DNA from 3 places in the Brevibacillus sp. HD3.3A genome. Region 1 is predicted to be linked to each of the others. Evidence: riboswitches for the same ligand, from Rfam matches in the RefSeq annotation. Region 1 holds a riboswitch; each other region holds the start of a gene.
The links. Region 1 has a riboswitch for lysine ahead of HP435_RS05765 (amino acid permease). Riboswitches for the same ligand answer to the same signal wherever they lie in the genome.
Positions count from the first base shown of each region.

Region 2: linked by a shared signal. The riboswitch ahead of HP435_RS08520 (aspartate kinase) and the one ahead of HP435_RS05765 (amino acid permease) in region 1 are both predicted to bind lysine.
Region 3: linked by a shared signal. The riboswitch ahead of dapD (2,3,4,5-tetrahydropyridine-2,6-dicarboxylate N-acetyltransferase) and the one ahead of HP435_RS05765 (amino acid permease) in region 1 are both predicted to bind lysine.

Region 1 is NZ_CP085874.1:1,120,171-1,129,798, reverse strand. It holds gene HP435_RS05780 (alpha/beta fold hydrolase) at 1-170, opposite strand, end outside; gene HP435_RS05775 (CGNR zinc finger domain-containing protein) at 411-968, opposite strand; gene HP435_RS05770 (DinB family protein) at 1,126-1,620, shown strand; lysine riboswitch at 1,738-1,924, shown strand; gene HP435_RS05765 (amino acid permease) at 2,038-3,480, shown strand; gene HP435_RS05760 (TolC family protein) at 3,678-4,730, shown strand; gene HP435_RS05755 (TolC family protein) at 5,079-6,131, shown strand; gene HP435_RS05750 (cidABC operon transcriptional activator CidR) at 6,289-7,200, opposite strand; gene HP435_RS05745 (CidA/LrgA family protein) at 7,313-7,684, shown strand; gene HP435_RS05740 (LrgB family protein) at 7,681-8,355, shown strand; gene HP435_RS05735 (aminotransferase) at 8,440-9,621, opposite strand; gene HP435_RS05730 (Lrp/AsnC family transcriptional regulator) at 9,618-9,628, opposite strand, start outside.
Region 2 is NZ_CP085874.1:1,740,149-1,749,776, reverse strand. It holds gene sdhB (succinate dehydrogenase iron-sulfur subunit) at 1-210, opposite strand, end outside; gene sdhA (succinate dehydrogenase flavoprotein subunit) at 229-1,986, opposite strand; gene HP435_RS08530 (succinate dehydrogenase cytochrome b558 subunit) at 2,005-2,616, opposite strand; gene HP435_RS08525 (DUF2507 domain-containing protein) at 2,942-3,394, shown strand; gene HP435_RS08520 (aspartate kinase) at 3,499-4,740, opposite strand; lysine riboswitch at 4,972-5,158, opposite strand; gene uvrC (excinuclease ABC subunit UvrC) at 5,245-7,026, opposite strand; gene HP435_RS08510 (DUF2164 domain-containing protein) at 7,056-7,307, opposite strand; gene trxA (thioredoxin) at 7,568-7,885, opposite strand; gene HP435_RS08500 (hypothetical protein) at 8,047-8,334, opposite strand; gene HP435_RS08495 (electron transfer flavoprotein subunit alpha/FixB family protein) at 8,456-9,415, opposite strand; gene HP435_RS08490 (electron transfer flavoprotein subunit beta/FixA family protein) at 9,436-9,628, opposite strand, start outside.
Region 3 is NZ_CP085874.1:4,001,255-4,010,882, forward strand. It holds gene HP435_RS18495 (hypothetical protein) at 1-553, opposite strand, end outside; gene HP435_RS18500 (N-acetyldiaminopimelate deacetylase) at 844-1,977, opposite strand; gene HP435_RS18505 (aspartate aminotransferase family protein) at 1,981-3,195, opposite strand; gene dapD (2,3,4,5-tetrahydropyridine-2,6-dicarboxylate N-acetyltransferase) at 3,210-3,920, opposite strand; lysine riboswitch at 4,024-4,213, opposite strand; gene HP435_RS18515 (flavodoxin) at 4,369-4,812, shown strand; gene HP435_RS18520 (GNAT family N-acetyltransferase) at 4,905-5,450, shown strand; gene HP435_RS18525 (EcsC family protein) at 5,447-6,274, opposite strand; gene HP435_RS18530 (hypothetical protein) at 6,314-6,511, opposite strand; gene HP435_RS18535 (hypothetical protein) at 6,583-8,628, opposite strand; gene HP435_RS18540 (class I SAM-dependent methyltransferase) at 8,825-9,625, shown strand; gene HP435_RS18545 (hypothetical protein) at 9,622-9,628, shown strand, end outside.

The DNA of each region.
Region 1 (9,628 bases):
AAAGCAATCCAGTCCCCCGTATCGATAACGGTGATGCCTTCCCCGCCCTGCATCGCATCTTTGGCAGCCTGATCGTGCTGGTAAGGACGCAAATACCAGATCGCCGTACACGCTCCTACAAGCAAAAGCAAAACCAGTGCCCTGCGCCATATTTTCCGTTTGCGACTCATCCCGCCACCTCGCTTCCGGTCCCTTGTTACCTGCTTCTTATTATGCCTCCATTTTCCTTTCCATGTACGTCATTTGCATTTGCGGATTCGCGGGCTACACATACTGAAAGCATGACGCTTCCCATGCCGCGAAACGTTTGCTACAGCGATGGCAGCGACAGCAGATCGTGGGCTTCTCCCTGCTCTTTTGCCCAGACATGAAAAAAGGCGCAGTCTGTTTCTCTGCCCCTTTTCCTTCGCTCATTTTTTCTCCTTTTGCCGCTCCCGAAAACGGCGTACCTTCATCAGATTGCCGCACATTTTATCGTCGCACCAGCGCCGCACCCGGTTCCGGCTTTCATCGTAGAACACCCAGCGGCAGTCCTCGTTGTCGCAAATCTTGATCCGCTCCAGATGGGACGGAAGCAACAGCGTGGCAAAAGACCCGGCGATCCGCGCCATGACCAGTGGCCATCCTTCAATCGCGCTATGCCATTCCTGCGCATAAGTTGCTTCCTCTTCACCAGGCACGACGCGAACGTAAAACGGAGCTTTTGCCAGCGTCTCGTTCAGTTGCTCCAACTCCTCTTGCAGCAATGCCTCCCCGCTGACCACCTTTTCCAAAAGCATTCGCATATACTCGCGAAATTGCACAAGAACAGCGACGGTTTCCTCGTCAAGCGGCAGCGGTGCCTGCAATTGGTGCTCTTGCAAAAACCATTCCTGCCATTCCCGCTTTGCCAGGCGATTTTCCTTGCGGCCTGTCCCGCGCCAGTCACGCCAATCGCTGTTTAAAAAATCGATGCATAGCCATTGCACACTTCTCTTCCCCCATCTATTTTCGCTTCTTGTAGGTAACACCAACATATGGTAAGATCATCTTGTAACCACCAAAATTCATTTTGAACGTTACAAACTTCTTCTTATTGCCATTATAGCGCTTCACCAATCTGTTTGACAGACGAGGAGGAAACACATGAATCGGATGGAATTGCTTGTTCATGAATGGGAGTGCACGTATGACAAAGAAGATTGGTATCCGCCGCTCAAGCACGCCCTGGATGGCGTGACCGTGGCCCAAGCCAGCTGGCGTCCCGAAGGAGAGGCAGCGAACACGATCTGGGAAAATCTCAGTCATCTGCTCTATTTCAAAGAGCGTTTGCTGCACCGTCTATCCGGTACGGATTTTCCTGGTACGGCTGAGACGAACGATGACACCTTCCAACCATCCGGAGCGCCAGACGACGAAGCAGCTTGGCAAGCGGCGGTGCAGCGCATGGAAGAAGTACATCGCGGCATTCATGAAAAGCTCCGCTCCCTTTCCGGCGATGCATTCGATCAGCCGCTGCCCACCATCTCCATCGGGCAAAGCGTGATGAGCATCATTTTGCACGACGCTTTTCATACGGGACAAATCGTGCAAATCCGCAAGCTGCAAGGCTCCTGGCCTGCGCGCAGGTCATTTTTGTAGCCCTTGCTCCCACTCTAGCAATATTTTGCAGCACAACTTTTTTCATTGATTAATAACGATCAATCTTATATAGTTGATAAATAAATCAACTTCATACATGTTATCCTCATCTTTCACGGTGAGGGTAGAGGTCGCGGCTTTTATGTCATCCTGTACGAGATTCAGAAGAAATCTATGACTCCAGGAAAGGGAAAAGCCGCCGAAGCTCATATCGCATCTCTGTGCGCGTGGGCTGGGGCTGTACCCGAAAGGGACAGAACTGTCACGTTTGCTTGCCGGGCAAACGTGGTGTGCTATCTTCAGTGAAGGCTTGGTGGGGATTGGATGATACCGCCCTATGCCGTTTTTTGGCTATTGGCGGTTTTTTCGTTTCCGACCGACCTTCTCAAAATCTTCGAAAGGTCGTGCAAGCATCTTATGTCACAGAATCAACTGCAACGTGGTTTGAAAGCCCGCCACCTGACGATGATCGCCATCGGCGGCTCCATCGGTACGGGCTTGTTCCTGGCGAGTGGAGGCTCGATTCACGAAGCCGGACCAGGGGGCGCTTTGGTCGCCTACATCGCTATCAGTATCATGGTTTACTTTTTGATGACCAGTCTTGGGGAAATGGCCGCCTTCATGCCTGTATCCGGCTCCTTTTCCACCTACGCCACCAGATTCGTCGACCCGTCACTCGGCTTCGCGCTTGGCTGGAATTACTGGTACAACTGGGCAATTACGATTGCGGTCGAACTGTCAGCCGCAGCTCTCATTATGAAATACTGGTTCCCGGATACTCCCGCCATTTTGTGGAGTGCCTTGTTCCTCGTCCTTATGTTTGCTCTTAATCTGTTGTCTGTCAAAGGCTACGGCGAATCCGAATACTGGTTTGCCTTGATTAAAGTAGTCACCGTCGTCGTCTTTATCATCATTGGTATTTTGATGATCTTCGGCATTATGGGTGGCGAAGCAGTCGGCTTCCAAAACTTCACCAAAGGCGATGCACCGTTCAATGGCGGCTTCATGGCGCTTCTCGGCGTCTTCATGATTGCCGGGTTCTCGTTCCAGGGAACCGAGCTTGTAGGGGTGGCCGCTGGTGAGAGCGAAGACCCTGCGCGCAATATCCCGAAAGCGATCCGCCAGATTTTTTGGCGCATCTTGCTCTTCTACATTTTCGCAATCTTGATTATCGGGTTGCTCGTTCCTTACGACAATCCGAATCTGATCAGCGGTGATATTACCGATATTGCCATCAGCCCGTTCACGATCGTCTTTGAAAAAGCCGGCTTTGCCTTCGCCGCCTCTGTGATGAATGCGGTCATCCTCACCTCCGTGCTGTCTGCCGGCAACTCCGGCATGTACGCATCCACCCGCATGCTGTGGGTGCTGGCGAAGGAAGGAAAAGCGCCAAAATGGTTTGCCAAAGTCACTCGCAACGGCGTCCCGATCAATTCCTTGATCATGACGGCTGCCATTGGTGCGCTGGCGTTTCTGTCTTCCCTGTTTGGAGATGGCGAGGTGTACGTATGGCTTCTGAACGCATCCGGCATGTCCGGGTTTATCGCTTGGCTCGGCATTGCCATCAGCCATTACCGCTTCCGCAAAGCGTACCTGGCCCAAGGCCGCGACCTGCGTGAGCTGCCATACCGGGCGAAGCTGTTCCCGTTTGGCCCGATTTTCGCCTTTATCATTTGCTGCGTCGTCATTGTCGGCCAAAACTACTCGGCGTTTATCGGCGGCGAGATTGACTGGAACGGCGTGTTCGTCTCCTATGTTGGCTTGCCGCTGTTTTTGATCGTCTGGCTTGTCTACAAGTATACGAAAAAGAGCAAGCTTGTTCCGCTCCATAAAGTAGATTTCAGCATGGACGAAAAATAAATAGCTTTGCCAAACAAGTCATTGCAGGCTCCCTCACGTCGAGGGAGCTTTTTCTTTGTTTCATTTTATTTTTCCGATCAACTTTCTTATGATTACATATTGACGAATGTAGACTGGAAATATATACTGTTCATGAAAATTTGATAATGAGAATCGTTATCGACAAACTCTTTTCCTATTCCCAAGGAGGCCCCATAATGAAGTCCAGGTTATCGAAGCATCTCTACAGCACTACACTGGTTGCCGCGCTTCTTGCAGGCAATACTCATTTGGCTATGGCCGCTCCTGCAGTCGTTGCAGCCGCAGAACAAACCCAGACCGCTCCTCTGTCTCTTCACGGTGCGATCGAGCAAGCATTGAAAACCAGCATCGATCTTGAGCTGCTGCAAATAGATTACGATGTTACGGAATATGAAACGCTCTATACGCTGCGAGAAAAAGCGGCCATCCAGCTCGAAAACGTCAATACGCTCGATGATGCCAAGAAAAAATACGAAGACGCTGCCAAAGCGAGAAAAGACCTGGCGCTTAGCGAAGTCACTTTGAAAACCTCAAAAAACAATTTGCAGTTGCAAGTGCAAAAAGCGTATTTTGAAGTCTCTTCTCTGGAAGAAAAGATCAAGCTGCAAAAGCAAAGCATCCAACGCCAATACTGGTCGGAGAACGACGAAGCGAAAGAAAAGCTGTCCGCTCTGGAAACCAGCTACAAGCAGGCATTGGCCAAACTCAACGATCTGCTGAACGAAAAAAAGGACAAGTCCTGGCGCTTCGAAACCCGCGAGCTGTCCGCACCGCTTGTTGCCACTCTGGAAGAAGCCAAAGCGCAAGCCTACAAAAAGCGGCCTGACATGATGAAAGCTGTCGCCGAGAAAGATTTTGCCGAAGTCAAAGTTAACTACACGAAAGATTACACGCCCATCAGCACCTATAAAGGCAAAGTAGCCGTCAAGCAATTGCGCAAGTCCGACCTGGTGCTGGAACGACTGAAGCAAAAAGTCGATCAAGAAGTAGCCGACTCTTTCGAAAAGGTCGCCGCGGCGAAAAAAGCATTGGCTGAGAGCGTCCTTGCCAAAAACGAAGCAGCCAAGCAATACCAGCAAGCTTTGTCGGATTACACGAGTCAAAAAGCAGCCTTGAAAGACTTGATCGAAAAAGAAGCAAGCCTGTTTGCAGCAGAAACCAAAGCATCTGAATCGCTCTATCAATACAACCTTGCTGTCAGCACATTGGATCAATCGATCGGTTTCTAATATTTCGCTTCACGTAATATTTTTTCGTCATTTTCCCTCCTTTTTATCTGATGAATTAGGCAGCAAGCTCCAGACTGCCTTTTATATAGATCAGCGGCTCTCTCCTCTTTACTTTTGACCAAGCTCATAGCAAGAAAGGCGTCCGCTATCTGGATGCCTTTCTTGCTGCACGCTGCCTTTACACAAAATTTGTAAATTATTTAAACTCTTTGATTGATAAATGATGTTTTCTATCATTCCAACTCTCGATTTCGTATTGACGAACATCAGGTTGGAAATATATACTGTTCATGAAAATTGATAATGATTATCGTTTTCATTACTCGTGAAATGAAGGAGGCTTTGTAAATGAAGTCCCGGTTGTCCAAACATCTTTACAGCACCACACTGGTCACTGCTCTTTTTGTCGGCAGCTCGCACCTGGCTCTGGCAGCCCCTCTCGCAGCGGCGGTGGAACAAACAGCAGTAGCTCCCCTCTCTCTCGATCACGCTGTTGAGCAAGCATTGAAAAACAGTGTTGACCTGGAACTGGCGAGACTCGATTACGAAACCACTCGCTATGAGTCTCTCCTGACCCTTCGAGACACAGCGGCAATCAAAAAGGATGACGTCAATTCGCTGAGTGAAGCTTCTGACAAGTACGGAGATGAAGCTGAAGCGAAAAAAGATTTGCTCGTCGGTGAAGCTTCCTTTGCCACCAAGCAAAACGCTCTGCGCCTCGATGTCCAAAAAGCATATTTTGAAGTTCGCGCCCTGGAAGAAAAAATCAAGGTGCAAAAGAAAAGCATCCAGCGCCAATACTGGGCCGATGACAATGACGCCAAAGACAAGCTGTCCGCTCTGGAAAGCAGCTACAAGGAAGCATTGGCCAAGCTCAACGGCTTGCTGAATGAAAAACAGGACAAAGAGTGGTTGCTGCAAACGAGCGCACTGACCTCTGCCCCGCTGAATACAGTGGAAGAAGCTCTTGCTCTGGCCTACCAAAAACGCCCTGACATGATCGAAGCCGAAGCGAAAAGAGAGTACGCCCAAATCAAAGCCGATTTTACGGCAGAATACTCCGCGGGAAGCACATATAAAGGAAGAATCGCGCGCAACGACCTGCGCAAAGAAGAGCTGCTGCTGCAAAGCCTCAAACAAAAAGTGAGTCTGGAAGTCAGCGATTCCTACGAAAAAGCGGCAGCTGCCAAAGCTGCACTGACAGCAAGCAACGCTGCCAAAGAAGAAGCTGCCAAACAATACGAACAAACTCTTTACGATTACGCCAACAATAAAAAAGGCTCTTTGAATGACCTGATCGACAAAGAAGCAGAATTATTCGAATCCGAAACCAAAGCTGCCGACGCTCTTTATCAATACAATCTGGCTGTAAGCGCCTTGAATCAATCTGTTGGTTTCTAAAACTTCGCAATACGAAATAATAATTTCATTTTTTCCTATACGACCATTCCCATTGTTGTAACAGGCTGCTCCTATCAACCAGCCGCCTTTTCTACCATATACATGCATACCATTTTCGGTCGCAGCCAATTGCGGCCACTCCCATACGAGCAAGGCTTCATTCAGAAGATGAAGCCTTGCTTTTCATATGGGGCAAGCTTTCTTTCGTGAAGCGAATCCATTCGCGCGTCGCATACGAGAGATAGGCGTTTTTGCGCCAAATCATCCCGAGGTGCCATCGGATCGTCGGATTGACCAGCGCAAGACTGTGAAAACGGCGCGGGTCCAGCTCCCGGCAGATCGTTTGGGGCAGCAAGGTAATCCCGACATTGGCTGCCACCATTTCCGAGAGAAAGTCCCACTGAGAGCTTTTGTACATGACCGCAGGGTGAAAGCCGACTCGCACGCACTCGTCAATAATCCGGTTGTGCAAGGAAAAGTCTTCGTGAAACAGCAAAAAGCGCTCCTGCGCAAGCTCGATCAGCGATACCTCCTGCTGCTCGGCCAATGGATGAGTCGGGTGAACCACGACGCGAATCTGCTCGTTGACGAACGAGTACGACTCAAAAAGCGCTTCATCTGTCGGCAGCAAAACGACACCGCTGTCCAGCATCCCCGATGCGACATCTGCCTCCACTTTTTTCGAACCGACTTCCAGCAGCTCCAACTCGATCCCCGGATACTGCTCGCAAAACTTCCCGATGACTTTTGGAAAAAAGCTCGCTCCTACCATCGGCGGCAGCCCGATGCGAATTTTTCCGCGCTTTAGCTCCATCAAATCTGCCAACCTGATTTTCATATTCTCGAACGATTTCACCATGACTTCCGCCTGGGAGAACAAAACCCATCCCGCATCGGTCAACGTGATGCGCTTTCCGACCCGCTCAAACAGCTCTACGCCAATTTCCTCCTCCAGATTGCGCACCATCTTGCTGATCGTCGGCTGGGTAATATACAGCGACTCTGCCGCCTTGGTGAAGCTGCTATGCCGCGCTACCTCCAAAAAGTATTGCAAATGGCGAATGTCCATCCGCTCTTCGCTCCGTTTCTTCTATAGATAAGATGAATGTTACTCATTCTATATATGCATTTTACCTATGAAAAAAGCTGATGTACACTTTTCCCAAAGGGAGAGGACCATCATGAAAAGACTGATTATCATTGCGGGGCAAGTAGCATTTTTCATTCTCATGTCTGTTTTGATGAACCTGCTTGTTTCTGCGCTCGGCTGGAAAATCCCCGGCAGCATCCTGGGGATGTTTGTTGTGTTTTTCTTGCTCCAGGCCAAAATTTTGCGGCTGGAATGGATTGAAACCGGAGCCGCATGGCTTTTGGCAGAGCTGCTGTTGTTTTTTATTCCGCCGTCTGTCGGCATTGTCTCGTACCAAAGCCTGATGCTGCATGAAGGGCTGCAAATTGTTCTGATTATCGTGATCGGCACTGCGTTCGTCATGGTCTGCAGCGGCTTGATCGCCCAAAGCATCTCGAAGCGGAAGGGGCATACACGCTCATGATGACCGGACTGATTGGCTTTTTGCTGACTATCGTCATTTATTTGACGGCCAAACGGCTTTATCGCTATAGACCGATTATGCTCTTTTCGCCTATCTTGTTCACACCGCTTCTGCTGGTTGTCCTGCTGCTGTGCGCCCAAATCCCTTACGCTGATTACAACGAAGGGGGAAAATGGCTGGCGTACATGCTCCAGCCTGCGACTATCGCCTTTGCTGTGCCACTCTACAAGCACTATCCTTTATTGAAGAAACACGCGGCACAAATCATGATCAGTGTCGTGTCCGGCTCGGCGGTGGCCGTCATCTCCTCCGCTGTGCTCGCTTTGCTTTTGCATACCGATCAGCAAGTGCTCTACAGCCTTTTGCCGCGTTCCATCACGACGCCAATCGCCATGAACGTATCGCAAATGATCGGGGGCGTTCCTTCGATTACCGCCGTGCTCGTCTTGATGACCGGAGTGCTCGGTTCCATCATCGGGCCGTACATTATTGCTTACTTGCGGATTTCCGATGATATCGCGCGCGGTGTCCTGCTGGGCACAAGTGCGCACGGCGCAGGGACGTCCAAGGCGTTTGAAATCAGTCCGATCTCAGGCACTGTCTCCAGTATTTCCATGATCGTAGCTGCGCTTGTCACACAGCTCGTCGCCACGATCGTCATGTCGTCATAAATTTATCCGAAAAAGCAATGCTGCTGCATAAAAAAGAGGACAGCGCTACTGGCACTGTCCTCTTTGCTGTTTTCCTCGCCTGCCCTACTGCAATCGTCCCATCAGGCGCTCCATCCGATCCAGCGCCTTTTTCAACTGCTCCATGGACGTCGCATACGAGCAGCGAATGTGGCCTTGTCCGCTCTCGCCAAACACGTCTCCCGGCACGACTGCCACTTTCTCCTCCATGAGCAGCTTTTCGGCAAACTCGGCGGAACTAAGTCCTGTTGCCGCCACAGACGGGAAGGCGTAAAACGCTCCATCCGGTTCATGGCACGTAAGTCCGATCTGGCGGAAGCCATCGACTACGTAATTACGGCGCTGACGGTAACTCTCGATCATTCGCTCCATATCCGCGCGGCCATGGCGCAACGCTTCGAGTGCAGCCATCTGGGCCATCGTCGGCGCACACAGCATCGTGTACTGGTGAATTTTCAGCATGCCCGCGAGCAGATCAGGTGTGGCACACACGTAGCCGAGCCGCCAGCCTGTCATGGCAAACGCTTTGGAAAAGCCGGAAATCAGGATCGTCCGCTCTTTCATTCCCGGCAGAGCCGCGATGCTGTCATGCATGCGTCCGTACGTCAGCTCTGCATAAATCTCGTCGGAAATCACCAGCAGGTCGTGCTTTTCAATAATCGGCAGAAGCGTCTTCCACTCCTCTGCTGTCATCGTGCCCCCTGTCGGGTTGTTCGGGTAGCAGAAGATGATCGCTTTCGTGCGCTCTGAAATATTCGCTTCCAGCTCTTGCGGCGTCAGCTTGAATTGGTTTTCCATCGTCGTTTTCAAAAACTTCGGCACGCCGCCAGCCAGCCGAATGACAGGCTCGTAGGAGACGTAGCACGGTTCTACTACCAGCACTTCATCACCTGGATCGAGAATGGCACGCAAGGCGATATCAATCGCTTCGCTCGCTCCTACGGTTACGAGAATCTCCGTCTCCGGATGATAGCTGACCGAGAAGCGCTCCTCCAAATACTTTTGAATCTCGACGCGCAGCGGGAGCATGCCCGCATTGGAAGTATAGGCAGTGTGTCCGCGCTCCAGCGAGGAGATAGAAGCTTCGCGCATGCGCCAAGGCGTGACGAAATCCGGCTCCCCAACCCCGAGCGAGATGACCCCTTCCATCGATGCCGCCAGATCGAAAAAGCGGCGGATGCCCGATGGCTTCAAAGATGCGACTGTAGACGACAAGCGATTTTTTTTGACTGTCAATTGTGTACTCACGGCGTAA
Region 2 (9,628 bases), 620 kb from region 1:
CGCACCACATACTTCTTCCAAGCAGTTCGATTCCCAGTTTACCGGAGCGGTTTTCTGGCCTTGTGCATTGACCGGATTGCGTTGAATCTCCATCAGTGCACTAATGACGTTCATACCAGGGCGGTACGGGATTCTGAACTCTTCCTTGTATGGAGTGCTGTCAGGGCTATCTTGGCGGGTAATAATCAGGTGAATCAATTTTTCTGCCATGATCAGTTTCCTCCTCTTTTAGTGCTTCTTGTCAGACGTATAGTCACGTTTCCGTGGTGCAATCAACGAAACATCGATGTCTTCATAGTAAATCTCTGGCGCAGTTGTTTCCGGGTTGTACTTCGCCATGGTTGTCTTCATGAAGTTCTCGTCATCACGCTCTGGGAAGTCTGGTTTGTAGTGAGCACCGCGGCTTTCGTTACGCATGAGCGCACCGATTGTGATCGCGCGGGAGAGAACCAGCATGTTCCACAGGTGACGGGTAAAGGAAGCACCGGAGTTGCTCCATTTGTTTGTATCGTTGATGTTGATTTTTTTGTAACGCTCCATCAACTCTTGAATCTTGGCATCTGTTTTTTCCAGACGGTCGTTGTAGCGAACTACCGTTACGTTGTCTGTCATCCACTCGCCAAGCTCTTTGTGGATCAGGTAAGCATTTTCTGTTCCGTCCATTTTCAAGATGCCGTCGTATTTCGCCTGCTCTTTGCTTGTGTAGCTGTCAAAGAGAGTAGAAGACAGGTCGTCCGAAGATTGGTTCAAGCCTTTGATGTACTCGATAGCTTTCGGACCGGCAACCATACCGCCGTAGATCGCGGACAACAGGGAGTTTGCACCCAAACGGTTTGCGCCGTGCTGGGAGTAATCGCACTCACCCGCTGCAAACAGACCAGGAATGTTGGTCATCTGGTTGTAATCTACCCACATACCGCCCATGGAGTAGTGAACCGCAGGGAAAATCTTCATTGGTACTTTGCGTGGGTCATCCCCAACGAATTTTTCGTAAATCTCGATAATACCGCCCAGTTTTACATCCAGCTCTTTTGGATCTTTGTGGGACAGGTCGAGGTATACCATGTTCTCGCCGTTGACACCCAGTTTCATGTCTACGCAGACAGAGAAGATTTCGCGAGTCGCGATATCGCGCGGCACCAGGTTTCCGTATGCAGGATATTTATCCTCCAGGAAGTACCAAGGTTTACCGTCTCTGTATGTCCATACACGTCCGCCTTCACCGCGCGCAGATTCAGACATCAGACGCAGTTTGTCGTCGCCAGGAATCGCTGTCGGGTGAATCTGGATCATCTCACCATTGGAGTAGATAACGCCTTGCTGGTAAGCCGCAGACGCTGCTGTACCCGTGTTGATGATCGAGTTGGTCGATTTACCAAAGATGATACCAGGTCCGCCTGTTGCCAGAATGACAGCATCTGCACGGAAGGATTGAATTTCACCGGAACGCATATTTTGCGCGGTAATCCCGCGACAGGTTCCTGTATCGTCCAAAACGGCTCCGAGGAAATCCCAATATTCGTACTTGGTTACAAGACCTTCTGCTTCATAACGGCGTACTTGCTCGTCCAAAGCGTACAGCAATTGTTGACCGGTAGTCGCGCCTGCAAACGCAGTACGGTGGTGCTTGGTTCCTCCAAAACGACGGAAGTCCAGAAGACCTTCTGCTGTACGGTTGAACATAACGCCCATACGGTCAAGCATGTAAATAATTCCAGGTGCTGCATCACACATTGCTTTTACAGGCGGTTGGTTTGCCAAGAAGTCTCCGCCGTATACTGTATCGTCAAAGTGCTCCCAAGTGGAGTCGCCTTCCCCTTTGGTATTTACCGCGCCGTTGATACCGCCCTGTGCACATACAGAGTGGGAACGTTTTACCGGAACCAGGGAGAACAGCTGGACGGGAACGCCTTTTTCTGCTGCTTTGATGGTAGCCATCAAGCCGGCCAAACCACCACCGACAATGATCAGTTTACCTTTTGCCATGATTGAGTCCCCCTATCCCTACAGAATGAAAGCCGACATCGCACGCAATCCGATGAAGGTTACAACTACGAATACGACCATAGTGAAGTATGTTGCAATTCGTTGGGAACGTGGTCCAACTGTAATTCCCCAGTGAACCAGGAACGACCAGATTCCGTTGGAGAAGTGGAAAACCGTACTGATAATCCCAATTGTGTAGAATACGATCATTGCTGGGCTGCTAAGAATGTCAGCCATCATGTCAAAATTTACGGTTACACCCATCGCTTTCGGGATACGTGTCGACCACACATGCCAAACAATGAAAATGAGGGTAATGACTCCTGTCAGGCGTTGCCACAGAAACATTTGGTTTCTGAAGTAACTGAAGTTCCCCACGTTTTGTTTTGCCTGGAATGCGATGTAGAGACCGTAAATAGCGTGGAACAGGATCGGGATGTAGATGAAAACGAATTCAACGATCAAGAGAAGTGGAACTTTTTCAATCAGACCAACAGTCTGGTTGAACGCTTCTGCTCCGTGGGTCGCTTGATAGTTGGCTGTCAAGTGAAACAGCAGGAAGAGCCCGATCGGAAACAAACCAAGAAGTGAGTGCAGCTTGTGACTGAGAAAGCTATGGCCTTTCGCCATACAATGGTCCCCCTTTCAGTGTATGTAGCGCTCTTTTATGGACCTTTCTCCCATATCCTAACCCATTGCCTACCCTATTAGACATGCCAAAAAGCCGTTAGAACCTCTCACGCCTAACTTTGTCGGAATGTGTCAAAATACGAAAAAAAGTTGGGCAAAACTTTGACCAAATCCAATTGTACTCTTGTCGACAGAGAGCGTCAAGACAATCAATAGACTAAATACATTGATAGAATAACTTTGTTCAATTTCACTATTTTTTCTATGAATCGGTCATAGAGTCCGGGCTTCTCTCATACTCTCTTACAAACAGGAGGGAAGCGCCATGAACCAAACCGATCAGCTGGCAGCACTGTTGCCGCCGCAAACGATTCCCGTAGCGGAAAGAATGAACATGCCCTACCTCGGCTACCATCTGCTACGCGAGACATTGACGAACAGCCTGCTCGGAGACAGCGAGAGTCCAATTTTGTACTGGCTGGGAAAAGACCTCGGGCGAAAAATCCCCATCCAGTCTTCCACAGGTCCGATTATGCCTTTTATTCGCCTCGGATTGGGACAGCTTGATCTTTTGGAAGAGTCTGCCGAAACCATCGTCTACAAACTCACCCATACGATCCACAACTACCAAACACCGGAACGCCTCAGCCGCTCCCTGTCGCTCGAAGCAGGCATCATTGCTGGCAGCATTGAGCAATGGAAAGGAAAAGACACCTTTGCCCGGCTGGAGGTCGAGAGCCGTTCTACGATCATGATACGCGCCCATACTCCAAAGTGATCCTTCATGCCAACCATTCGCAGCGCAATAATTGTCAGGACTGGCGTGTCTTGTCAGGTCAAAAAGATGCCCCCTCTGCCTACAGGCGAGGGAGCATTCGCTGCCTAGATTCCGTGCACCACTGCTGTCTCTTCCACATCGAGTCCGTATGCCGAGTGCAGGCTGCGGACAGCAAGCTCAGTCTGCCCGGCAGGAATGACGCAAGAAACTTTGATGTCTGAAGTTGAAACCATTTTAATAGAAATTTCTTTTTCTGCCAAAACGCGGAACATCTCGGCAGCCACTCCCGGATTGTTGACCATGCCGGAGCCTACGATGGACACTTTGGTCAGGTTTTGCTCGTAATCGACTTTTTCGAAGCCAAGCTCTGCTTTGTGGTTTTCCAACGTGTCCAATGCCTTTTTCAAGTCATCCGCAGCAACCGTGAAGGAAATATTCGTCACTGCTGCGTCATAGGAGCTTTGAATAATGATGTCGACGTTCACCTGATTGTCCGCCAGCGTATTGAACAGGCGGGAAAGAGTCCCAACCTTCGCAGGCATACCGACAACCGTGACTTTTGCTACATCCTCGTCATGCGCGACTCCACTTACTACTCTTCCTGTTTCCATGTTGGCAACCTCCTCAACGTACGTACCTTCTTCGGCAGTAAAGCTGGAGCGGACGACCAGCCGTACTTTGTATTTCTTCGCTGCCTCCACCGAGCGCGGGTGAAGAACTCCCGCTCCGAGATTCGCGAGTTCAAGCATCTCGTCGTACGAGATCGTGTCCAGCTTGCTTGCCGCTGGCACCATCCGCGGATCGGCTGTGTACACACCGGACACATCCGTGAAAATCTCGCATTTGTCTGCATTCAAGCTGGCGGCCAGCGTAACTGCCGATGTATCCGAACCACCCCGGCCGAGCGTCGTAATTTCTCCTTCGTCGCTGAGACCTTGAAAACCTGCTACGATCACAACACGTCCGCGGCTTATTTCTGCCTGGATGCGCTCAGAATCAATTTGTTTGATTCGCGCCCGGCCATGAATCGCTTCCGTCGTGATTCCAGCCTGCCAGCCTGTCAAAGAAATCGCATCGTAGCCTTTCGTGTGCAAGGCCATTGCAAGCAAGGCGATAGATACTTGCTCCCCCGTGGTCAGCAACATATCCAGCTCTCGCTCGGACGGGTAGGCGCTGATCTGTTTGGCCATATCTACCAATACGTCTGTAGATTTGCCCATCGCAGATACGACGACCACCACATCGTGCCCTTCTTCTTTGTAACTGGCAATTCGATCTGCAACTCGTAAAATTCGCTCAATGGTCCCTACAGAGGTGCCTCCGTATTTCTGCACGATCAACCCCATGCGGCTTCGCTCCCTTTTCTCATATCCAATGATTGTAGAATGTATCTTTTGCTGCCGTTTTATGAATCTCTCTATTTTTACTGGAAAAAGTCTGTATAAAAAAGGCACCGACAAGGAATAAGTACCTGCCGCTGCCTACTGTTTCGACATACCGGTTCCTCCCTCCCAATTACACGCGGTCCATGGCAGCACATGACAAGGCAAATCCCTGTCACCGCTCACATCGACACACCGTGAGATAGCTCTCCATCTGGCGCCGGTCAAGAGCCAGATGACAGTCCTGCACTTGTTCAATGCAGACCCAGCATGGAGACAAACGGGTTTTTCTCCACACTTCGGCGAATCCCCCTTTCCCGTTCCCTTCACAGATACCCGATCTCAGGGTGGTACTCATGGTTTTCGCGCCTCTACCTCACTCCATAAATGGAAGTGAGGCTAACTATTCTGTTTGAAACGCATTATATCATGGGAATCCGAGCGGTTCAATCGCTTTTTGCAAAACCGTTACGATTCCAGCTTGCGCAAATGAGTGATGATCTCTCGGGCCAGCTTGTCGCCGATCCCAAGCTGCCGGAAATCCTCCACAGTCGCTTCGCGCATTTTTTTCAGCGAGCCAAAATGGGTAAACAACAGCTTGCGCCGCTTCTCGCCGATGCCCGGAATTTCATCCAGTTGGGAGGAGAGCATCGTTTTCGTCCGTGACTGTCTGTGGAACGTGATCGCAAAACGGTGAACCTCGTCCTGAATGCGCTGTAGCAAATAAAACTCATAGCTGTCCCGCTTCAGATTCACGGGTTCTGGCGGATCGCCGTACATCAGCTGCGCCGTTTTGTGCTTTTCATCCTTCGCCAAGCCGCAGACCGGAATGTACAGCCCCAATTCGTTCTCCAGGACGTCCATGGCAGCGCTGATTTGGCCTTTGCCTCCGTCGATGACGATCAAGTCCGGCAATGGCTGGTTTTCCTTCAGCAACCGCGAATAGCGTCTGCGGACAACTTCGCGCATGGACCCGTAATCGTCGGGGCCTTCGACCGTCTTGATCTTGAACTTGCGGTACTCCTTTTTGTCCGGACGACCGTCTGTAAACACGATCATCGCAGACACCGGCTCTGTTCCCTGAATGTTGGAGTTGTCGAACGCCTCGATCCGGTGGGGAACGCCAATCCCCAGCACGTGCCCCAAATTGTGCACAGCCTGAATCGTCCTCGCATCATCTTTGGACATCAGCGCGAACTTCTCCTGGAGGGCAATGCGCGCGTTTTCACAGGCCATCTCGACCAGCTCGCGCTTTTTGCTCCGCTTCGGTGTCAATACTTTGACCCCGAGCCATTCGCTAAGCAGCTCCGGCTCGCTTTCCTCCGGCAGCAAAATTTCTTTTGGCAGCGCGTTTTGCTTGTCGTAGTAAAACTGGGTGACGTACGACATGAAGTCTTCGCTTTCGCCGCCATAGTATGGAAAAGAGGTCGTCTGCCGCTCGATCATTTTGCCCTGGCGCATGTAAAAAATTTGAATGCACATCCAGCCCTTTTCTACCGCAAAGCCGATAATGTCGCGGTCTACCGTGTCGGTAAACGTGATCTTCTGCTTTTCCATCACCGCTTCAATGCTCTTGATCTGATCCCGCAGTTCCTTGGCCCGCTCGAACTCCATCGCTTCTGCCGCCTGTAGCATTTTCTCGGTCAGGCTCTGCTTCATCTGATCATGACCGCCGTCGAGGAATCGGCTAATCTCGTCAACCAGTCGCTGGTTTTCCTCTGCCGAAACCTCGTACACACAGGGAGCAAGACATTGGCCCAAATGGTAGTACAAGCAAACCTGTTTGGGCATGTTGCGGCATTTGCGCAAAGGATAGAGCCGGTCCAGCAGCTTCTTCACCTCGGAAGCATCACCAGCGTTTGGATACGGGCCAAAATATTTGGCTTTGTCCTTCAGCACCTTGCGAGTAATCTCCAGACGAGGCTGTTCTTCATTCGTGATTTTGATGTACGGATACGTCTTGTCATCGCGCAGCATGACGTTGTAGCGGGGGTCATGCTTTTTGATCAGGTTGCACTCCAACAGCAGCGCCTCAATCGCCGAGGCTACCACAATGTACTCAAAATCGACGATCTCGCTGACCAAAAGCTGCGTCTTCCCGTTATGGCTACCCGTAAAGTAGGAGCGTACGCGGTTTTTCAGCACTTTAGCCTTTCCGACGTAAATAATTTCCCCGCTTGCATTTTTCATCAGGTAGCAGCCGGGTTTTTCTGGCAGCACAGCCAGCTTATCTTTCAACGAACGGTTCATGGCTGCTCCCTCCCTCGTTCTTTCATCTGCTATCGCTTTTTCATGACGGGCTGCTCCAGGACGTACAGCTCGTCTTCCAGTGCGCTCATCCGTTCCAGCAAAAGCTTGCGGCTATCCTGTACTCCCTGATTGTAAAAAAACGGCCCCAGTTCTTTGGAAAAGAACTCGATCATCTCTTCCGTTTCCAGATTGCCCAGGTTTTCCGAGCGTTGTTCAGCGAAAAACCGCTGTATTTTCGACACGAGATAGTCGCTTTGCTCTTTCGTCAATTTGCTTGGCATCAAATGACTTCCTTCCCTTATCATTCCTGCAATAAGAATGTACGTTCTATGCTCATAGTATCATGATTCGGCGGATTAGAAAACGTAGCTCCGGCATAATCGCAGCCCAAGCAAAAAAACTGCCGCTTCTCATTGCCAGCGACAGTTTGATCGTTCGTGAAAACGCTTTCTATTATAAGGAAGCAAAAAGACAGCATCCCTGCAGACATGAGAAAAGCGGCATTGGAGCGCCGCTTCTCATGCTGTCTGGTCGTTTATGCTTACAGGTGTTTGCCTACGGTTGCCATGAGGGCTTCTTTTGGTTGGAAGCCGATCACTTTGTCTACAGGCTGACCATCTTTGAAGACGATCAAGGTCGGGATGGACATAACGCCAAAACGGCCTGCGGAATCCGGGTTGTCGTCAACGTTTACTTTGACGATTTTGAGCTTGGAGCCCACTTCTCCGTCGATTTGCTCCAGGACAGGAGCGATCATTTTGCAAGGGCCGCACCAAGGAGCCCAGAAGTCAACCAGGACAGTACCGCCTTGCTCTACTTCCTGGGAAAAGTTTTGGTCAGTTGCATTTACGATTGCCATGGAAAGTTACCTCCTCGAAAAGTCAATTACTAAAACAAGGGTTCAGACGCTCCTACAGTATATCATCCAAAAACAAAAATGACTACGGCGCCCCGCACTTTGTGCGCACTTCACGCTATAGTCTATCCAGAGTGCCGCTCCCTTATTGTTGACCATTCGATTTATTGACCGACTTGCTTGATGCGGTTGATCTCCCGTTCATGGTCGCTCACCTTTTTGTGCATCAAACCGATGTCAGCTTCGATCAGCTTGTCTTGCCGCTCCAAACGCTCCAGGCGCTGGGTAGCATCATCGCGGAACTCGTACATTTCGTCGCGAAATGCGTACATCTCCGTTTTGAACTCATACATCTCAGCCTTGAACTCCCGCAGCTCCTGCTGCACGTCTTTGATGAGCCGATTGTTCTCCGCCACCATGTGAACCAGTTGTTGCAACAGCTCTTCACTCATGACGCTCACCTCTCCTATTCATTTATTATAACAACCGAGAACAGAATAAGGTAAGGGTTTGGAACAAAAAAAGCGCCCCGGGAGTGGGACGCTTCCATGTGTGACAATTGTTTCTTTCGCCTTACACCAACACTTTTTTGAACTCGGCAGTCAGCAGCGGGAGCACTTCGAACAGGTCGCCCACGATGCCGTAATCGGCCACCTGGAAAATAGGTGCTTCCGGGTCTTTGTTGATCGCAACGATCACTTTGGAGCTGGACATCCCGGCCAAGTGCTGGATCGCCCCGGAAATTCCGCACGCGATATACAGGTCAGGTGTGACGACTTTTCCGGTTTGCCCGATCTGCATGGAGTAGTCGCAGTAGTCGGCGTCGCAAGCGCCGCGGGATGCCCCTACAGCCGCTCCCAGCACCTCAGCCAAATCGTACAGCGGCTGGAAGCCTTCCGCGCTCTTCACGCCGCGCCCGCCGGAGATGACGACTTTCGCTTCGGACAAGTCCACTTTTCCGCTCGTTTTTCGTACGACTTCTTTCACGATCGTGCGCAAGTCTTTGATTTCCAGATCAACCGGAACGACAACAGCCGTTTTGGACGCGTCCGGCGTACCGATTGCGATATTGTTTGGACGGATCGTGATGAAAATTTTGCCGTCCACAAATTTGCGTTGTTGGAACGCTTTTCCGGCGTAAATCGGACGAACGAACACAGGTCCTGCTTCCAGGCTCGTTACGTCGGATACGAGGCCGTAGCCGAGCTTCGCCGCTACGCGAGGAGCAACATCGCGGCCGATTGCCGTGTGGCCCAGCACGATCGCATCAGGAGAGGCAAGCTCGATCAGCTGGACAAGTGCCTGCGCATAAGCGTCAGGTGTGTACTGAACCAGTGCCTGGTGATCCGCTGTATAAACTGTGCTCGCTCCATGCTGCGCCAATACTTGCGCATGGGAAGCAGCATCTGCCCCGAATACGCCTGCAACGATTTCGCCACCTTCGGCCAATACTTGCGCTGCGGCCAATGCTTCCAGCGACACATTGCGAAGTTGTCCGTCACGTACTTCTGTAAGTACAAGAACTTTTTTCATGGATATCCTCTCCCTCTCGCTTAGATCACTTTCGCTTCATTGCGCAACAGTTGCACCAATTCCGACGTTTGGGCCGCCAAATCGCCAGAGAGAATACGGCCAGCCTGCTTTTTCGGAGGCAGCGTCTGGTCGACAATTTGCGTCTTGGCCTGCACCGCTTCGGCTGTCAGTCCCAAATCGTCTGCACCGAGTCGATCCAACGGCTTTTTCTTC
Region 3 (9,628 bases), 2.9 Mb from region 1:
TAGGGAACTTCTCCGACTTCATTTGGACTTGCACCTTGTAATTGCCGTAGTCCTCCAGCTTGGTCGAAACAAACGGCTCGGCGAAATAGAAGCTGTTCGCGTTTTGCGTCGAATACTTCAGCTCTTTTCCTCTGCTTACTTCTTTGCCATCCGGTCCGATCAGAACCAGTTGTATACGCAAGTCTTTGGCGACGGGAGCTTCGTCCACTTCGACAAAGACGTTGAAGGTGCGCGGAACATTTTTGTCACTGTAGCCTTTGATCGGGTTGCTGAACACGATTGTTTTGTTGCGTGTCTGCTGAATCCCTTCCAGGACAATGATGTTTACATTGGGCTTGACTACTTGCAGCTTTCCTGTTTTCTGATCGTAATCGACGAATCCGCCAAGCTTATTGACCAACGATTCAATCGAATCAGCTTTGGAAGCCGGCATGTCACTCGCAATCGTTTCTGAGCCGACAAATACGCGCAACGCACCTTCTCCCAAAGCAGCGGTAGTCCCGACTCCCGCTACAGTCAGCGCCAACAAGGCCGATAACCATGCTTTTTTCATGTCATAATCCTCCTGTATGTGTGCGCGGCAGCGCTTGTTCTTCCGGAATTTCTTCTCTCTAGTTTATACGTGAAAAACGGCAAATAGTTGTGGTGCAAAGACAAGTTTTTTCAACAATATCCACAGAATCCACAAGCAACGGCCGCACAGGAAGAAAGACTTGTTCACCATTTTGTGAATAACCACTCCGGACTCTTGACAATGCGGGCATATGGCCGTCCGCACACTATTGGTATTGGCCGATAAAAAAAGAACGGCCAGCACAGCCGCTCTTCTTTTGCCGTCGCACGCTAGTCTTGCTGCGAAAGCCAGGTAAAATACCGGGAGACGAGACGAATCGCGACTTCGATCGCTTCCTCGCTCGGCTCGATTTTGGCATGATGCAAGCCGTAGGGGGTATGAACGCCCAGCCAGAACAAAAAGCCGGGAATCTCTTGCAGGAAGTAGCCGAAGTCTTCTCCGGTCATCGCTTCCTTGCAGGCGATCAGCGTCACATCCTCCCCATGCTCGCGCACCCAGTCCATGAACGCTGTCGTGAGCTTTTCTTCGTTGTACACCTGGCAGTAGCCCACGCCGTAGTCAATGGATGCTGTACAGTCAAAACCGGCCTCGATCCCTTTTACTAGCGATTCAATCCTCTCCTTGACCAGAGCCATGGACTCTGTCGAGAACGTGCGAATCGTCCCTTCCAGCCGCGCCTTCTCGGCGATGATGTTTTGCTTGGTTCCGCCCTCCAGCTTGCCGATGGTCACGACAGCGGAATCGAGCGGGTCGATGTTGCGCGAAATGATGGACTGTAGCTGCGTCACCAGATGGCTCCCGGCAACTACCATGTCATTTGCTTTGTGCGGGAACGCCGCATGTCCGCCTTTTCCGACCAAATCGATGTACAATTCGGACGTGTTCGCAAACAAAATGCCCGGCTTTGTAGCAATATGCCCCACAGGGTACTCGGGAGCGATATGCAGGGCAAAAATGCAGTCGGGCCGCCAGAGCGCAAACTCTTCGCTCTCCATCATCGGCAGGGCGCCGCCTGGCCCTTCTTCCGCCGGCTGAAACAGGAACAGCAGGTGATCTGCGATCGGCTGCTGCACAAAATGCGTCAGCAGCCCGAGAGCAATCGCCATGTGCATGTCGTGTCCGCACGCATGCATATACCCTTCATGCAACGAGCGAAACGGATAGGACGTCTCCTCTGCAATCGGCAAGCCGTCCATGTCAGTCCGCCAGGCAATCGTCCGCTTCGGATTGGTTCCGGCAACCTTGACCAAAATCCCGGTGCGCCACGTCTTGATCTCCAGCCGATCTTGCGGAAGCTTCTCTAGGTAATCGAGCAAATACTTTTGCGTTTTTACCTCTTGAAAGCCCGGCTCGGGAATTTGGTGCAGATCGCGGCGAATTTGGGTAAACAAAGATGTCGTCATCGCTTACGCCTCCCCTTTTGCCCCTTGAAGCTCAGCCAGTTCCGCTGCAAAGCTTTCCAGGAAACGGTCTACGTCTTCCTTGGTCAAAGTGAGCGGCGGCAGCAAGCGAACAATCGTTTTTTGCGTCACATCCACGAGAACTCCCCGATCCAGCATGGCTTGCTGCAAGCGGCTGACCTCTTCGGGAGCAGCACTGAGCGGGATTCCCACCATCATGCCTTTGCCGCGCAGCGCCTGAAGCTGTTCCGGGAGGCGCTCACGCAGTGCTTCCAGTCCAGCCCACAGGTAGGCAATCACTTCGTCTACGCTCGCTGCAAATGCGGGATCGAGCAGTTCGTCCAGCACGACATTGCCCAAAGCAGCCGAAAGCGGAGACGGCGCAAAAGTCGTGCCGTGATCTCCCGGCTTGAACTGGTTCATCAGCTTCGTCCCGGCAATGACGCCACCGAGCGGAAGTCCGCCGCCTACTCCTTTGGCAAACAGGATCAAATCTGGCGTCACGCCTGCGTGCTCGTAGGCAAACAGTTTTCCCGTCCGTCCCATGCCTGTCTGGATTTCATCCATGGCAAACAGCATGCCTTCCTCTTGGCAAATGGTCGCCACCTCGCGCAAAAAGTCTACAGACAAAGGCACGACACCCCCGGAGCCAAGAACAGGCTCCATCAGGACGGCTGCTGGCTTTGCCTCGCGACAGATGGCGCGCAATCCGGCTGTGTCCTCCGGATCAAGCTCGTACACGGGAAAATCCGGCTGCGGAAAATCTTGATAGACGTGCGCTTGCCTGGTCAGCCGAACGGCGCCCAGCGTCCTGCCGTGAAAACTGTTGCGCAGGACGACGATCCCTTCGCGTCCCGCTCCGTCGGTCTTCGTCCATTTGTGAATCATTTTGATCGCGGACTCGGTCGCCTCTGCGCCGGAATTGGTGAAGAACACTTTTCCCGGGATCGTCTGCTCGACCAGCCGCTTGGCCAACAGGATCGCCGGCTGGTTCAAAAATACGTTGGAAATGTGCAGGAAACGTTCTCCCTGATCGCGCAGCGCCTGAACAATCCCCGGGTGGGAGTGGCCCAGCACATTGACTGCCAGGCCCGTAAACAGGTCCAAATACTTGTTGCCCGCTGTATCGTACAGGTAGTTTCCTTCCCCTTTGGCGATCGCGATAGGCAAACGTTTATAAGAAGAGACGATGTATTGTTCGTCGAGCGTACGCCAGTCCATGTGAGCTCTCTCCCCTACAGCTGACGTAGCTCCTGCTTGATCTCCGTCTTGGAGCGAGTTTTGTCGTCGATTTGTTTGATGACACGAGCAGGTGTGCCCGCAACAACCACGTATGGCGGCACATCCTCAATCACGACCGCGCCTGCTGCTACGACCGCGCCTTTTCCTACGCGAACGCCTTCGAGGATAACCGCATTGGCACCGATCACGACATCGTCTTCGACAACAACCGGCTGTGCGGAAGGCGGCTCAATAACGCCTGCAATGACAGAACCAGCGCCGATGTGGCAATTTTTCCCGATTGTACCGCGTCCACCTACAACCACGTTCATGTCGATCATCGTGCCTTCGCCAATTACCGCGCCAATATTGATCGAAGCTCCCATCATGATCACCGCGTTGTTTCCGATGGTAACCTGGTCACGGATGATCGCGCCCGGCTCGATGCGAGCCTGGATGCCTTTTGTATCGAGCAATGGAATCGCGGAATTGCGGCGGTCGCTTTCTACCACGTAGTCCTCGATTTTGTCGGCGTTTGCAGCCAAAACAGGCTCGATCTCTTTCCACTCGCCAAAGACGACGCCAGTAGAGCCAGTGATGAACGTTTTTGCGCTGGCACCGAAGTCAATGCCCTCCAGATTGCCTTTCACGTATACTTTCACAGGTGTTTTCTTTTCGCTTTTTTGAATAAACGCGATAATTTCATTTGCATCCATCATGTTCACAGGTAAATCCTCCTTTTTGGTCAAAACCTTGCCTTGTTTAAATTGACTAAAAAAAGCAATGAGTGCATTCGCTATCTCATTGCTTTCCAAACTGCCCAAGCAAATCGTAAATAGCGCTCCACAAGAAGACAATCGTCTTTTGTGACAGGATGTTCATTGTTCATGAGCCACCCCAGCCGCTGCTGTTCGAGGGGAACAACAACCGCTTCGGCGCTTTAGCCTTTCCTCCTTTTCCCGCCCCCCGGCAGATGACGAAAAGATGTACTATTCTTCGGCGCACCTCTATTTAGACTTCCAATATTATAATTTCATTTAACTCTACCAAAATCATTCCCATGTGGCAACAGCTTTATAGAAAGAAAAAAAATCATTGACAACGAGAATCATTTTCATTATCTTATTTTTGTGAGAATGATTTTCATTATCTTATTTGGAGGGTTTCAACCTTATGAGCCGCATTTTGATGGTTTACGCAAGCATGACTGGAAACACACAAGAGATTGCTGAAGCGATTGCTGAGGGTATTCGATCCACAGGAAAAGAGCTGGAGATAAAAGAAGTGATGGACGCAACAGCCAAGGAACTTGAGGACTACGATGGCATCCTGCTCGGCGCTTACACTTGGGGCGACGGCGATCTTCCGGACGAGTGCCTGGACTTCTACGAAGAGATGGACGACATCGATCTGACTGGCAAAAAAGTAGTCGCATTCGGTTCCTGCGATTCCGCTTACGAGCACGTTGGCGCTGCCGTAGATACTCTCTTGAAAAAAGCGAGCGAGCGCGGTGCGGAAACACCACTTGAAGGCTTGAAAATCGAGCTGTCCCCTACAGCGAAAGAAGTGGAAACCTGCAAGGCGTTTGGCGTTTCTTTCTCCGAATTGCTGGGCTAAGACCAGAAGGCCGCTGAAAAGAAAAAGCCTTTCCACTTAAATCAAGTCATGGTACAATGTCGATCCGACTTTTTCCAGGGAGGATTGATATCATGACGCTACATACAGAAACGGTCTATCTGCGACCTCTGGGCATGGACGACGCAGCCGAGCTTCTTGAGCTTCGGCTGCGTAATCATGCTTTTTTGCAACCTTTTGAACCGATTCGGTCGTCTTCCTTTTTGACGCTCACGGGCCAACAGGAACAAATCGCCCAGGCGGAAAAAGACTTTGCCGCTGGCACAGGCTACGCTTTTGGCGTCTTTCTGCGCGAAACGGACGACATGATCGGCCGTGTTGCCCTGTCAAACGTCGTACGCGGCGCCTGGCAAAACGCAACCATCGGTTACTTCATGGATCAAAGCTGCAACCAAAAAGGCTACACGACAGCCGCCGTCAGGCTCGCTCTCGCTTTCGCCTTTCAAGAAGCCGGTTTGCACCGCGTGCAAGCCGCTGTCATGCCTCGCAATACGGCCTCTATTCGCGTTTTGGAGAAAAACGGTTTTCGCAAGGAAGGGTTGTCCTTGCACTACTTGCAGATCAACGGCGTGTGGGAAGATCATCTGATTTTCGCGCTGACAGCCGAAGACCTGGCTTAATCACGCTGCGCTGTTTCTTGTGCCCGCAATCGCTCCAGGATTCGCCGCTTGCGGTAAAGCATTCTCCCCGCTTCGGCGACATCCTGTACGGTTGAACGATTCAAGTACGCTCCGAACAAAATACCCGCAATCGGTACCAGCTGAAACAGCTTTTTCCACCCGAAATTTTCGGTGTACGTCACGACGACCTCCCGCCAGCCTTGCAATTGCGCGATGACGTCTTTCTGCGCAGCTGGCTCGTCAAACCGGGAAAGCTCAGCCAAAATCGCTTTTTTCCCGACAATATCCGAGGAAGCAAATTGAAGACACTTGACCACGAACAGGCGCTCTCGCTTTTCTTCTGGCCGATATCCGTAGCAGAGGGCCATTTCTTGCAATACTTTCAACGAGGTGCCCAAAAGCAACGGAATGTCGATAGCCAATGTAAAAATTCCGCCGATCCCCGTCGTCGCACCTTGCACCGTGGCAAAAGTCGCCCGCGACTCTTTCAGATTAAGAGCCACTTCATCCATGAGCACAAGCGGCGCTCCTGCGACCTCTTCTGCTCGCGGCTGCCTCGAACCGGATTGCTCCTGCTCAAGCCGCTGAGCGAACTTGCTGTAAATCGCCGCATCCGAAACGAGATACGTCCCTCCCGTTTCAAGAAATGCCGCCATCTCGTCTACTGCCGTTCCCAGCTTATCCCTGACGAAATTGGGCGTTATTTTATCCAGCCAGACGAAAGGAAGCCTGCCCAGCTTTTCCCAAAACCACAAGTCGTTTTGATCTTTCTCCCATGCTTCTACCGCTGCCAGCTCCTGCTGCAAATATGCTCTCGACTCCATCTGTCCCAATCCCTCCCACACCTTTCCGCTCTTCTGTTTCTATTGCTCGCCGCGCTTTTGCTTCCATAAACACTGATTGCGAAGCAGCTGTTTGATATGCTCCCGCAACTGCTCAGGCGTGGAAAAGCGTACAAATTCCTTACTGTCTGTTACGATTCCCAGCTTCAAATGTTTCACTTGCTCCCCTTCGATGCAAAAACCGAACTGTTTCAGAATGGCGATCTGTTCACTGGTCATCTCGCTTGCCCTCCCCTTTGAGCACTTTTCCCAACAAAAACCCCCCTGCCAATTGCAAGGGGGACGTTTGCTTATTTCACTTCTACTTTCAGAGACATGGTTTCATTTCGTTCCTGGACGTTCAAGTCTTTCACGTATTTTTTGTCTTTTAGCACAAGCGAGCAAGTCTTGTACGTAAGATGGTTGGTCACCTTGATTGTGTAGACGCCTGCTTTTCCGTCGTTGTCCTCGATAATTTGCCGCAAATCGAGGGATGACATTCCCTCATCTTCGTATTCATCATCCGGGTCTGACTCGAAAAGCGCGATTTCCTGTCCTTCATAAAACACTTGAACCGTGTTGTCGGATGAAATCGTCGCTCCAACAGTCGTCTGATTGGAGCCAACTGGCGTCTCTCCGTACGTCCAGACGAGGTTCGGCATGTAGTAAGCCGTGCCGTTGCGCCCCGTTCCATCCCGCAGCTTTTTGTTTCCGCTGCGTTTTGCGTACGTAGCTTTTAGCCGCAGCTCTCTGTCATTGTCCAGCTCTGCCAAGGAATTGACTGAAATGGTCTGCCCGTCGCGATATTCCTTGCCGCGATTGTTGATCAACAGCAGCGGCGATTGGGTAGGAGCCAAGCCTGATTCATCCTTGTCGCAGGCGGGGACAGCCGGGATTGGCCGGACATCTTCAATTACTTGAATATAGCCGCACCACGACTGGCGAGGCTCCCGCTTGCTGTAATAGTTCACCTTGAGCCGGCCTGGCTTGTAGCTGGACAGCAGGAGCGCTGTATGATCCCAGTTCAGCTTCGATTCATCCACCACCACGTTGTCAACGGCCCAGAAGCCCGGCCCTTCGTCGTCTGACGCTTCACTGCCATGCTCCACATGCTCCGCCGCTGTCGCCAGCCAGATCACATGTACAGGTCTTTGGTAAAGCTTCACGGTAATATCGGACGAGGACAAATTTTCCCGCTCGACCATCATCGAGGATTGCGCATTTTGCTGCATCAGCACATCCATCGTCGCAGTTGCACTCGCTGAATCACACGAGTTGGGCGCACCGGGAACCTGAATTTTTACTTCCGTTGCTGAGCTGCCCCAGATGTTGTCAGGATTGGTTGTCTGATTCGGCTCAAAAGTGACCGTCATCGTCATTCCCGCCATCATTTCCGGAATCGCCACCTCGAAATGCTGGGAGTCGGTCAAAGTCTGTCCTGTCCCATTCGCCGACCAGCGTCCGGCAACGGGAGAATACAGCGGAACCACTCCCGGAGCCGCAGGGGCAGAGATTTGCTGGCCTTGCGAGAGCTTTTGACCATTGGCGTCCGTTCCCATGTACAGTTCCGCCATGCCGACGCGAATATTTGTCGTCCAGATGCTCATGCTCATGTCATCGGGAGTGAACACGAGATCGTATTCTCCATTTGCCAGCGTTCCCGTCGCAAAAACGGTTCCCGGTACCGCTTTAAGCTCGGCACCTGTTGCTTTGTTGGTCATTTTCCACGTTCCCGGAACCGTGCTGGCAAAATTCGTAGAGCCCATCATGCCGAAAATAACTGTCTGACGGCCGGCTGGAACTTCCTCGCCCTCAGCCTTCTCCCCTTCAAAAACGCTCGGGTAGTTTTGCGCTTCTACTTGAAAGCGCACATGCACGGTGCTTTTCTGCCCTTTGGCATCTGATACGACAAACGTGAGTGTATGCAGGCCAGCCGTCAATTTGGCAGCCGGAATGGAAAAGCGGGGAACTTGCCAACGGAACGTGCTTTGCGAAGACTGCTGTTCGGCCTGGTACTCCGGCATGGCAACACCGTCAAGCATCACCTCGCTTTTATTGAGGTTCGTGCCGCTACCATACGTCGTTTGCAGCAGGTCGATATCGAGAGGAGTATCTGGCGGAAGGATAAATTCGTCATTTTTTACCCAGTTCCACCCTCCTGAATCCTGGCCAGCCACTTGATAGTCGTTAAAGATAATCATATTGTGAACAGGCTGCGAAACGGGCTTTGCTACTTGGCTGTTTTTCTTCATAGATGTTGCAGCCCCTGCTCCCATGGCTGGCGGAGCCGATACTCCCGACAAAAAGGTGCCAGTAGCCAGACACACAAGAAGTGCTTTTACAACCCATTTTTTCACGGAATATTCTCTACCTTTCTTTGCATTCGCTGTAGTGTTTCCACTCGTCTTTCTTCGACAAAATGAGCCTAGTTTCCTGTGCCGTTTGAAAAAATTCCGCGCCATGCACATAGGTAAAAACTATTCGTTTGATCATTTTTATAGATTTGATTTATACCTATAAAACTGGTAAAACAAGAGAAAAGGAGGGAGACAGATGAGTCTCACGAATCAATGGAATGCCAAGCTCTACGATGACAAGATGAGTTTTGTGTCCGCTTATGGCAAAGGACTTTTGGAGTGGCTTTCCCCCGTGCCCGGCGAAAACATTCTCGATGTAGGCTGCGGCACCGGGGATTTGAGCGCGCAACTGGTAGAGGCTGGCGCCAAGGTGACAGGCATCGACTTTTCCGCAAGCATGATCGAGACAGCCAAACAAAAATATCCACAGATTGCCTTTTCCGTAGCCGATGCCCACTCCTATCAATCAAACGAGCTGTATGACGCTGTTTTTTCCAATGCGGCGCTGCACTGGATGAAAAAGCCGCAGGAAGTGATTCAGTCTGTCTGGCAGCTGCTCGTTCCCGGCGGACGCTTCGTTGCCGAGCTTGGCGGAAAAGGCAACTGCGAATACATCCTCCAAGCTTTGCGGATCGCATTGAGTCGGCACAATATTTCGGCAGATGAGCGCTCTCCCTGGTATTTTCCAAGCATCGGCGAGTACACTGCCCTTTTGGAAAAGCAGGGCTTCCGCGTCACACTGGCCTCCCACTTCGACAGACCAACCACCCTGCCAGATGGCGATCAGGGATTACAGCATTGGCTGGATTCCTTTTGCAGCCCTTTTTTCGCGGGACTGTCCGCGCAAGCGAGGACGGACATCCGCGAAGAGGTGACGGAGCTGCTGCGCCCGGCGCTTTTCCACGCTGGCAGCTGGGTCATGGACTACAAGCGACTGCGCTTCATCGCCCGCAAGGAAGCCACGCCAACCTCTTTGCAGCCGGATGCCAGCCGATGAAGC